2 regions of the Yokenella regensburgei genome follow, and region 2 is predicted to be linked to the other one. Evidence: riboswitches for the same ligand, from Rfam matches in the RefSeq annotation. Region 2 holds a riboswitch; the other holds the start of a gene.
What was found. Region 2 has a riboswitch for fluoride ahead of C7387_RS02145 (universal stress protein). Riboswitches for the same ligand answer to the same signal wherever they lie in the genome.
Positions count from the first base shown of each region.

Region 1: linked by a shared signal. The riboswitch ahead of C7387_RS04260 (DHHA2 domain-containing protein) and the one ahead of C7387_RS02145 (universal stress protein) in region 2 are both predicted to bind fluoride.

Region 1 covers NZ_RBIZ01000003.1:849,842-855,756, reverse strand. Annotated here, with positions in the region: gene C7387_RS04270 (MFS transporter) at 1-1,000, shown strand, start outside; gene eno (phosphopyruvate hydratase) at 1,041-2,327, opposite strand; gene C7387_RS04260 (DHHA2 domain-containing protein) at 2,390-3,352, opposite strand; fluoride riboswitch at 3,394-3,465, opposite strand; gene torA (trimethylamine-N-oxide reductase TorA) at 3,569-5,915, opposite strand, start outside.
Region 2 covers NZ_RBIZ01000003.1:438,427-444,341, forward strand. Annotated here, with positions in the region: gene C7387_RS02130 (adenine deaminase) at 1-1,316, opposite strand, end outside; gene C7387_RS02135 (LysR family transcriptional regulator) at 1,442-2,353, shown strand; gene crcB (fluoride efflux transporter CrcB) at 2,350-2,724, opposite strand; gene C7387_RS02145 (universal stress protein) at 2,727-3,158, opposite strand; fluoride riboswitch at 3,235-3,305, opposite strand; gene C7387_RS02150 (hypothetical protein) at 3,376-3,750, opposite strand; gene C7387_RS02155 (YadA C-terminal domain-containing protein) at 3,875-4,813, opposite strand; TPP riboswitch at 5,313-5,409, shown strand; gene thiM (hydroxyethylthiazole kinase) at 5,444-5,915, shown strand, end outside.

The DNA.
Region 1 (5,915 bases), 410 kb from region 2:
CTTCGTTATCGGCCTGTTCGTGATCTCCTCCGCGTGGGTGGTCAGGTATCCGCTGTGGAAAAACGCGATCCTGAGCGGCATTGCGCAAATTCTGTTTGCGTTCTTTATGTTCAGCCCGTACCCGACGCACTACAAAGCCACGGTGCCGGTTTTTCTGGGCACGCTGATGTTGATTAGCGGCATCAATACGGTGCGACTGGCGCTCCGGGCGAGACGTGTCAGGGAGGGATTGTCGATATTCGAACTGCTGGCCCCTTCCGATCTGCAGTTTGATCTCAAAAAACGCCCGGCTTCGCGCGACAGTCAGTTTGAGGAAGGGTGTACTGATTTCAGTGGACCATTGACGGTGCATATCTGGACCCCGGAGGGCACCGCCAATACGTCACCGATCCCCCGCCCGGTTATCAACCGCTACATCGCGGCGGTCGACACCGATGGCGTCATTTCTACCGGACATGCTGCGCTTGAGCTGCCTCCGGATGTTTACATCAGTCTGTATCCGGCAGCCGATATTGACCGCTCGCCTTCCGAGTTTCTCAATATCCTGAAAGCGACCCAGGATAATAACGTGCCGGGGGTTTTCCAGCCGGACTACGCCACCGAAGCGGCAAACTGGTGTGAGTCTGACCGCAAGATCCACTTCCATCAGTACAACGGGATGGCGTTGCTGCGTTACTGGCAGGGCTACCGGATGACTACCACCTACAATCTGACCTACCGCAACTGCTCAAGCAGCGTCGCGTATGCGTTAGAGGCCTCGCTGGATGGTGTGCTTTCGGAGCAGAGCAAGAACCTGCGTGCCACCCTGCGAACGCTGTTCATGCCTGAACTGTGGATTGCCGCCCAGGTGCGTAAACGGGCGCTGTCTATGGCCTGGACGCCAGGGCTGGTGATGGACTACGCCCGGGCGCTGCGCAGCATTGTTGACCCGGTACCTGAACCCTGGTATCAGCGGCTCTCCGGCAAATGGCGTGAACGCCAGAGCGCCAGGAAGTCGTAGGCAAAACCTCCCCACCGGCTGTGGGGAGGCCTTCCCGGGGCTAGCGCATGTTAAACGCTGATTTACCCGCGAATACGGCGGCTTCACCAAGTTCATCTTCGATACGCATCAGCTGATTGTACTTTTCAATCCTCTCGCCCCGGCTCGGCGCTCCGGTTTTGAGGTGACCGGCGCGTAAACCCACCGTCATATCAGCGATAAAGCTGTCTACCGTTTCGCCGCTGCGATGCGAGATAAACGCCCCCCAGCCATTGTCGTGGCAGAGCTGTACCGCTGCAATCGTCTCGCTCAGCGTCCCTATCTGGTTAAGTTTAATCAGCGCTGCGTTGGCGAGATGCTCATCAATCCCTCGCTGAATGTACTTCACGTTGGTCACAAACAGATCATCACCAACCAGCTCCACCTTTTTGCCCAGAACGTCGCTGAGAATTTTCCAGCCCGCCCAGTCATCCTCCGCGAGACCGTCTTCAATCAGCACTACCGGGAATTCATTAACCAGTTGCTCATAATAGCGGGTCATCTCTTCGGCGCTAAGCTGAACGCTTTCGCTGTGCAGGTGGTATTTTCCGTTGGAGTAAAATTCACTGGAGGCCGGATCAATGCAGATAACAATATCCTCCCCCGGGGTGTATCCCGCACGTTGAATCGCCTCAACAATCAGCTCCAGTGGCTGACGGTTCGAGCTCACCTTTGGTGCAAAGCCACCTTCATCACCGACGCCGGTAGATAAGTCTTTCGCCAGCAACACCTGACGTAAAGCCTGATAAACCTCACTTCCCCAGCGGATCGCCTCACGAACGGAGGACGCTCCCCACGGGGCAATCATATACTCCTGGAAGTCAGCACCCTGCCAGCGGGCATGAACGCCACCGTTGATAATATTCATGCAAGGCACCGGCAGAAGATTTGCCCCCACCCCGCCCAGGTAACGATAAAGCGGCAGGTCAGAAAGCTGCGCCGCCAGCCGCGCCACCGCAAGAGAGACGCCAAGGATGGCATTAGCGCCAAGACGCCCTTTGTTTTCCGTCCCATCAAGGGCAATCAGACAATTATCGATAGCCTTCTGCTGGCGAACATCGATACCACACAGGGCCGTGTTGATCCCGGTATTGATATTCTCAATCGCCTTCAGCACGCCTTTGCCCCCGAAGCGCTGCGTATCACCATCGCGAAGTTCAACAGCCTCGCGCGAACCGGTGCTGGCCCCGGAAGGAACCGATGCTCTGGCTGTCATGCCCCCCTGAACCGAGACTTCCACCTCAACGGTCGGGTTTCCTCGTGAATCGAGAATCTCTCTTGCGAATACGCGGTTAATTTCATAGCTCATGGAAGTACCCTTCTTTAGTTAACGGGAAAATGTGGAGACAGGAATAGATGCGGCGTGTTGCCTCACCCCGGTTGCACGGCTAAGCAGTCGGTCAGCCACGGCAGAATGTCCTTCTTGCGACTGGTCATTCCCAGCAGTGAGATCTTGCTGGTTTCAATAAAATGGTTTTCAGAGAAATAGAGCGTGGAGTTACGGTGGGTAATATCAGTCAACATCAGCACCACCATATCAAGGCCAGTGGCTTGCCGGGTCTGTTCGGCCTCCTGCAGCAACGCTGGCAAACAGGGGGCAACATCAGCCATATCGCGCAGTTCGAGTTGTGACAACAGGAGGGAGACGCCGTGGATCCGGTACTGCTTGGCATCGCGGTGTAGCAGTTGCGCAGCTGATTGCCCCTGCAGCGACGTTTTCGCCCGCAGAAGGCCGCTGACGAAAGTGTCGTAATCCTGACCAATACTGTCGCGCAGCGTAGCAACGGCCTGTCTGTCCTGAGGCGTGGTGGTGGGGCTGGTGAGTACTACCGTATCACTAAGAATAGCCCCCAGCAGCAGCGTGGCTTGTGCGGTGCTGAGCACCACCCGGCTGTCTGCCATCAGCAGAGACAGGACAATCGTGGCGCAGCATCCTACCGCGCGGATCCAGCAGTCTGGTGGATTTTTGGTGATTAAGGTGCCGATACGGTGGTGATCAATGATGCCCACCACGTCGCTCTGGGCGAGCGTGGAAGGCCCCTGCTCGACGTCGGTGAAATCCACCAGCCAGACTTTTTTATCTGTCAGCGGTTCTGTCAACAGAGCGGGCTGTGGCGCCCCTGCGGCGTTGAGGATATAGCGGGTTTCCGGCGTTAAATCCCCCAGGCGATAAGGACGTGCCGCTCTTCCGGTGGCATTAAGCCAGTCTGCGACCACAAGGGCGCTACAGATGCTGTCGCTGTCCGGGTTGAGGTGCCCAAAAACACGAATGACGTCGTCGCTTTCACCGGAAAGCGCTGAAGAAATAGCGGAAAAAGTAGTTTGATTTTTCATAACGATACCTGACATACATGCCCTGAAGGCAAAATAAACGTTGTATATCAGGCGTCATCATCCGGCTGAATGCCGGCGGTTGGGAAAGGTGGAACACCATCACCTTGTAGAGTAAGCCTAAAGGAACCACGGCGAGAAATCAACACCCGCTTTTCCCGCGCCTGGCAATAAAAAATCCACGCCGTTGCGTGGATTTTTCGTTTTCAGCGCCCGGAATTATGCCCCGACGGGCACATCGTGGGCGGTATTTTGCAGCACCGGTCCGGTGTATTTTTCGATCTGCAGCTGGCTCATCTGCCCGCAGTTTCCCTGCGCCAGGCTCGAGGAGCCAACGTCAAAGGTCAGGCAGTTAACGTTGCCGTTCTTACACAGCGAGCCGGGCTGTGACGGTTCGGCCGGGTCGAACCATGCCCCCTCGCTGATGCGCACGACCCCTTCACGCACGTGGTCGGTGACGACCGCACCCACGAGGATCTGCCCGCGCTCGTTAAACGCCCGCACCAGGTCACCGTTATTAATACCGCGCGCGCTGGCATCTTTCGGATGCACCCAGATGGCCTCTCTGTCCGCCACGGCATACTTCTTACGCAGCGGCGTGTTATCAAGCTGCGAGTGCAGACGGTTGATCGGGTGTCCGGTGTTGAGCGACAGCGGATACTTCTCCGCCTCCGGCCCGCGATACCACTCGTGCGGTGGCATCCAGGTGGGGATCGCCTTACAGTCGTCGTATTGCATTTTGGCAATCGCGTCCGAGTAGATCTCTATTTTACCCGACGGCGTCCCCAGCGGATTAAGCAGCGGGTTTTCACGAAAATCAGCGAAGCGTACCCACTGTTTATTCTCTTCCGGGATCGGGAAACGAATATAGTTATTCGATGCCCAGAACATGTCGAACGGCGGCAGCGCCACCCGGGCGTTACGCGCCTGAGTTTTCATCTCGTCGTACATGCCCTTCAGCCACAGCATCTCATCCTTGCCCTCGGTGAATGCATCGTGAACGCCGAGGATCTCCGAAATACCGGCAAAAACGTCGAAGTCGTTTTTCGCTTCATGCTGCGGCGGCACGCACTGATGCAGCGGGAAAACATACAGCTGCGAATAGTCGCCGCCCATGTCCATGTCGTTGCGCTCATAGGTGGTGGTCACCGGCAGCACAATATCGGCATGCTTCGCCGTCGCCGTCCAATAGGGTTCGTTGACCACCACCGTTTCCGGGCTTTGCCAGGCTTTCACCAGGTTGTTGGTGTCCTGATGCTGGTGGAAGGTGTTGCCCCCCGCCACGTAGACCATTTTGATGTCCGGGTAGGTGACTTTAGTACCGTTGTAGTCGATGGTTTTTCCTGGATTTGCCAGCACATCGGCGATACGCGCCACCGGGAACGGAGCGATCGTTTTGGCTGCGGGCGACGTCGGGCTGCCTGCCGAAATCCCGGCAAGGATACCACCGCGCGCCGTTGGGCTGCCGCCGGACGAGTAGTGATAGCTGAAGCCGAAGCCACCACCGGGTAAACCAATCTGCCCGAGCATCGAGGCCAGGGTAACCATCATCCAGTGCGCCTGCTCGCCGTGGTGCTGGCGCTGAATACCCCAGCCACCCATGATCATGGTGCGGTTTTTCGCCATATCCCGCGCCAGCTGCTGGATAACCGCTGCATCCACGCCGCTGATATCCGCCGCCCAGGCCGCGTCTTTCACCACGCCATCATCCTTGCCGGTCAGATATTCCGCAAACTTATCAAAGCCGACGGTGTAGGTTTTCAGGAAATCGGTGTTGTGCAGCTTCTCGGTCAACAGCGTATGGGCGATCCCCGCCATCAGCGCACAGTCGGTATAGCTGTGCGGACTGATCCACTCGGCGCCCAGCTCGCGGGCGCTGTCGCTATGCACAGGATCGATACAGACCATCCGCGTGCCTTTTTTCTTCAGCGCCTCAAAGCCGGTCTGGCTGACGTGATCGGGCAGGTTCCAGCTGTTTTTCAACGTGATCATCGGGTTGCAGCCAATCATCACCACCAGTTGGGTGTTTTCGATAACGTTCGGCCACGCGGTCTGCTGCTCATACACTTCAACCGAACCGACCACGTGCGGCATAATCACCTGCGCGGCCCCGGTTGAGTAGTCGCCGGAGTAGCCAACAAAGCCGCCCGCAAGGTTCATCATGCGCTGGAGCAACGTGCGCGGGTTGTGGAACATCCCGACGCTCTTCCAGCCGTAAGAACCGGCATAAATCGACGACGGGCCGTGCTCTTTTTGCAGACGGCTGATTTCCGCCGCCACCAGGTGCATGGCCTTGTCCCAGCTCACCCGCACCCATTCATCGCGCCCGCGTAGCTCCGGTTTACTGTCCTTCGCCCCACCCTCCAGCCAGCTTTTACGCACCATCGGGTATTTGATACGGTTGGGCGCATGAACCTGATGCGGCGCCATCGTTATCAGTTCGTTCGGATACGGATCGTCTTTTATCGGCCGCACATCCACCATTTTGCCCTCGCGGACGATGGCCTCGAACGCCCCCCAGTGGGCGCCGGTGAGGATCCCGCTTTCCGCCTGGCGCAGAGCCACA
Region 2 (5,915 bases):
TGCTGAACCCAGATCAGGCTAAAACCGTCCGGGATCTGTACTTTGCCGTCGCGGATTTGCACATCCACTTCGCCCCACTGGGTAAAGCGGGCGCCGCTGATATGGCGCAGACGCGCTTCGCCGTGGGTGATGTTGCCGATTTTCAGCGCGAAATCGTCAGCGCTGACGGCAGAAAGCTGCATGGTATCGCGAGGTGGCAGCACGTCGCCGCCAACGGAAGGGGTCAGCAGTTTACCGTTGCGGGCTGTCAGTTTACCGGCAACGTAGACGCGGCGGGCCTGCAGTTTTTCCAGCGAATCGAAAACCACCAGGTCAGCGCGACGTCCGGCAGCAATCAGTCCCAGATCATTACGCTGCAGGCGGATTGCGGCGTTGAGCGTGGCAAAACGCAGCACGTCGGTTGCCGCCATCCCGTGCTCGATCAGCAGATTCAGCAGGGCGATGATGCCGCCTTTTTCCAGCAGCATATCGGGGGGAACATCGTCAGTGCAGACGGTAATTTGCGATGACAGATGCGGCAGCGTTTTCAGCGCCGCGACGATATCCGGCAGCAGGTAGGGGTGTGATCCACGAATTTCGAGGGTCAGCCCGGCGCGCAGTTTTTCCAGCGCGTCTTCGGCGGAGGTCAGTTCGTGATCCGAGGTGACGCCTGCTGCCAGATAAGCCTGTAAATCGGCCCCGCGCAGGCCGCGCGCGTGGCCCTCAATCAGCTTGCCGCTGCGTAACCCGGCTTCGAGAATTTCCATCATCCGCGTACTGCCGTGCAGCACGCCATGCATGTCCATCACTTCCGCCACGCCGTTAACCTCCGGCCAGGCGAGCATGGTATCCATCTCTTTACCTGCGAAATCGGCACCGGACATCTCAAGCCCGGGGGTCGACGGCACGCTCGACGGTGCGGCGACCATCACTTGCAGCGGCAGATTACGGCTTGCCTCCACGGCGTAGCGCACACCGGCCACGCCGAGCACGTTGGCCAGCTCATGCGGATCCCAGAAAACGGCGGTGGTTCCCTGCGCCACCACAATGTCGGCGTAGCGTGCCGGGGGCAGGTGCGAACTTTCGAGATGCACGTGGGTATCCATCAGGCCAGGGGACAGAAATGCGCCATCGAGGGCGTGGATTTCCGCGGCATCGGTACGGCTGCCTGCCGGGTGCACGCTGGCTATCATCTCACCGACAATACCGACATCGGCGCGGCGGATTTCTCCGGTGACCATATCGACAATGTGGGTGTCGGTCAGTAACAGGTCAAAGGCGGTATCGCCCCGGGCGGCCTGGACGGCGCGGCGGCGGGTTTCGGCAGTAGCGTGCATAACAGCTTCCGGCAGAGAAATAATGCGGTTACTCTAGGAGGCTGGCAAACGTTTGCCCAGCTGAATAAATTTATCGGCCGATAAGAAAACGTTATTCTGCAAAAAATTCGCACCGGAACAGCACAATGAATGAACCCTGGCAGCGCCTGCCCGCGCTCTCACTCAAGCAGTTACAGTACTTTGTCACCCTTGCGAAACTGCGTCATTTTACCGATACCGCCAACCGGCTCGCCATCAGCCAGCCGGCGCTCAGCAGTGCGCTGCGTCAGGTGGAGGCGGTGCTGGGGGGAAAGCTGGTTAACCGCACCGCGGCGGCGGTGTCGTTAACCGAGCTGGGGCAGGCGATTTTGCCGCACGCCGAGCGCATTCTGAGCGTGGCTCAGCTGGCCTTCAGCGATATGCAGCAGATTGTCGAGGCTGGCGGTGATGGTACGGTGCGCATTGGGCTCATTCCCTCTGTGGGGTCACTGCTGTTCCCGGAGTTGCCGCAGCAGATTGCCCAGGCGTTTCCGCGCCTGAGCGTTGAGTTTCACGATAAAACGAACGATGAGCTGATGACCAGCCTGCGGAACGGGCAGATTGATTTCGGTATTGGCGCGCTGGATAACGCCGTACCGCCAGAGCTGCAAAGTTTCCCGCTGCAGGAGGACCCCTTTGTTGCCGTACTGCACGTCGACGATGCGCTTGCTACGTCGGCGCATCTCACCTGGAAGCAGCTCAGCAGCCGCGACATCGCGGTGTTCTCAAAAGGGAATATCCAACGGCTGGTAGCCGCGCTTGCGGAGAGCCAGCGCCTGACCCTGCGCGCCAGCTACCAGGTTGACTACATCGAAACGCTGTACGGGCTGGTACGCTCCCGTCTGGCCATCGCGATTTTGCCGGCGCTTTACACCACCTATCTGTGCGATCCGACGCTGAAGGTGGTGCAGCTTCAGCAGCCCGCTCTGACGCGTACCGTTGCGCTGATGCGTGGCCCACAGCCGCTGCCGCCGCTGATTGAGCAGTGCTTCCAGCTGCTGCTGACGACGCTTCGCTAAAGCAGCGTCATGACAAAGAACCCGGCAGCGGTCATGGCCAGTGAGCCAAATACGTGGGCACAGACTGAGGTTATGGCCCACAGATAGTTCTCGTTTTGCAGCAGGGTAATAATTTCCGCCGAGAAGGTAGAGAAGGTGGTCATTCCGCCGCACAGGCCGGTGGTGATAAGTAGCTTCCACGCCGGATCAAGCTGCGGCTGGCGCAGAAAAAACGCCAGCGCAGCGCCAATGATAAAACCGCCCACCAGATTCACCAGCAGCGTACCCGGCGGCAGGTTGGGGAACAGGCTGTTGAGCCTTGCAGAGAGCCACCAGCGGATCACGCATCCGGCAGAGCCGCCAATAATCACGGCGAATAAAGAACGGTACATCGTTACTCCCCGGCTGGCAGATGTTTGATAAGCACGTCCACCGTCAGGTGGTTGATGTAATCCATGGAGCGTGAAGCGAGTACGCCGAGCAGACGGTTATGATGCCCGGCAATCACCAGGTCAACCCGGCGTTCCCGGACGCAGGTCTCGACATCGTCAAAGCGACGGACGGTCACCAGTGACAGGGTATGCACCGGATAGCTCACCGAGCTCGCCAGTTCGCTCAACAGGGCTTTGGCCTGGATAATTTCATCGGAAACCACGTCATCCATCAGACTGTCGGAGATGTAGTTCATGGCGCGATAGTCGGTGCTGATATGGGCTACGGTGACTTCCATGTTGCTTTCCTGCGCCAGCGCGGCGGCATGCTGCAACAGCGGGATCCCATCGATACTGTTATTAATCAGCACCAGGGCATGGTGATAAACGGGCATAAAAAAACCTCGGCGTTAAGCGAGGTATGCACAGGCGGCGAACAGCGGACAGCCTGACATACCTCCATGTTAAGAAGATATACCAGGCGTCATCAGCCCATCATTGTGGGCGGTTGGGGAAGGTGGAACGCCATCACCTTAACCCTTAGTTTGCGCCAGTTTGCCAGCGAGATCAACGCTTGCAAAAAAAGCCCCGCGTTGCGGGGCCGTGTGACAGTTATTCGTTAATCAAACTCAGCATACCGTTATCCCGGCCTTTATGCCGGTTCCAGGACGCCGACATCAATCCGTTCTCATCCAGGGCAACAGAAATAACGTATTTTGCATTGGTGATTTCATAGAAATTACTATTCACCCGTTTAATTTTAGCTGGCTTATCGGCAATCATGGCTTTGGTATAACCATTTCCAATTGAAACCACGAAAAACTGATTAATGCCGTCCTGCCCTTTAAGCTTAATCGCATGAAGGCGGTCGGATACACCCGGTGCCGCAGCTGAGTGGGTCTCCTGCGGAGTGTTTTGCTGAGACTGTGCCAGCGCACAACTGGCGGTTAAAGACGCGACGACGGCCAGCGTTATTAGCTTTTTCATTACCAGACACCTTATTAAGGACAAAACCAGGTATGGGTTAAATAAAGGAGTGCACTCCAGAAACCCAACAGGAAAACAGAAATATAAAGCACGGCGGAAAGAAAAATGTATTTAGTCATGGTTTTTAAAAACCAATGCCAACCCCTGCGCCCATTGCAAAATCATTATTGGTTGAATCGCTTATACCGGCTTTAACCGTCGCCACTCCGGCATGGAAGGATGCACCTACGCTCATCGCTTGTTCATCTTTAAACGAGCCAACACCCGCGGAGAACATAACGGTTTGACCCGCTTCAACCTGAGGCATAGAAGCTATAGCCACCGCGCTTGCTGCACCGCTACGGGCCTCTTTCTTATTACTGTCGACCTCGTCGTGCAGGGATTTAAACTGCGCGTTATTGCTGGCCTGCTGCTGGCTAAAGAAGGACTTCGCGTCTTTCAGATCCTGAGCCACGCTTGCCGCCTGACCTGAGGTGGTGGTAATGGCCTGGCTATTCTTCGCAACTTTAGCCTGTGTCACGGCGTCTAGCTGGGTAACGGTGGTGGTAACGCCGTCTTTACCGTTAATTCCGTCTTTGCCATCAGAACCGTTAGCACCGGTTATGCCCTGAGCACCATCCTTACCATTAATCCCGTCGATACCATTTATGCCATCCTTACCATTCGTTGGTTTTGGCGCATTCTCAAGATCGGTAATACGCTGATCGTGGTTCGTCAGCACTTGCCCCTGCAGGTTCGTTTCATTTTGCAGGTTAATAATATCAGTCCCATTTTTAGCTACGCCCAGCAAAGCTTCAGCTGATTTCTTTTCAGTGGTTGTAATACGATCATCTCGCAACAGGTTTTCTTGTTGCAAGTTAATAATCGAAGAGTGGTTATTTGCAGATGTCTGATAGAGATTATCATCACGATCGGCAGCCTGTTGATTAATTTCTGTTTGAGTCCAGCCTAAACTATCTACTACATCGTCTGTAGAAATGGTAGCAGCATAAGTATTGCCTATAAACCCGGCGAACAGGACTCCAGACGCAACAACACCTACAACAGTTTTAATACTATTCATTTACAAGCTCTCATCATTAACTAAAAGTGGATTCGCTATCCTGGTAGTGAAAGATTTAACTTATTGTTAATTCTAATTAATTTTATTATTGAGTCTGCGCAATTTTCGTTTAATTGCTTTTTTCGTAACTCGAAGCAACTATCCCGGAAGGTGAGGGTAAAAATATTGATCTAAGTCACATTAAGCATTATTAGCTAAAATTATTAGCGATGATAACGGAGGGTATTAATTATTTATTAAATCGCGTAAATAAAGTGTTATATGTGATTTTATTAACTAGTAAGTGGCCATAATTAAAGGTGTAATTATCTAATTAATGGTTTTATCTATAGGTTATTTAAATAAATGCATGAGATTCTTGTTTTTATCAATTAATCGGGATTTAACGTGGTTTTTTTATCATTTATGCTGATAAACCCAGGAAACTCCTTGCGTAGGTTCCCTGGACACGGCTACACTATTTACCGCAATGAATCAAATATAACTATTTGATTTTGCACTAAATGACTCGGGGTGCCCTTCCTTGTGAAGGCTGAGAAATACCCGTACCACCTGATCTGGATAATGCCAGCGTAGGGAAGTCAGTGGCCTGCCAGGTCATCGCTTCTTAACGGCCTGGCGGGAGTGCTTATGCAACCTGACCTGCTTTCCCCAGGGCAACTCGCCCACACTATCGACCACCTGAAATCCCGCTCTCCGCTGGTGCACTGCATGACCAATGACGTGGTGCAAACTTTTACCGCCAACGTGCTGCTGGCGCTGGGGGCTTCTCCGGCGATGGTTATTGACCCTTCTGAAGCTACCGAATTCGCGGCAGTTGCTGATGCGCTGTTGATTAACGTCGGTACGCTCACCGAAAAACGTGCGCGTGCCATGCGTGCCGCGGTAGATAGTGCGGTGGCCGCCGAAAAACCCTGGACGCTGGATCCGGTGGCGGTAGGCGGCTTAACGCTGCGCACCCGCTTCTGCCAGCAGTTGCTGACGCTCCACCCGACGGTTATTCGCGGGAATGCTTCTGAAATACTCGCTCTGGCGCAGGAAAGCCGTGGCGGTCGCGGTGTGGACTCCACCGAACAGGCGCAGGCGGCGCTACCGGCGGCGC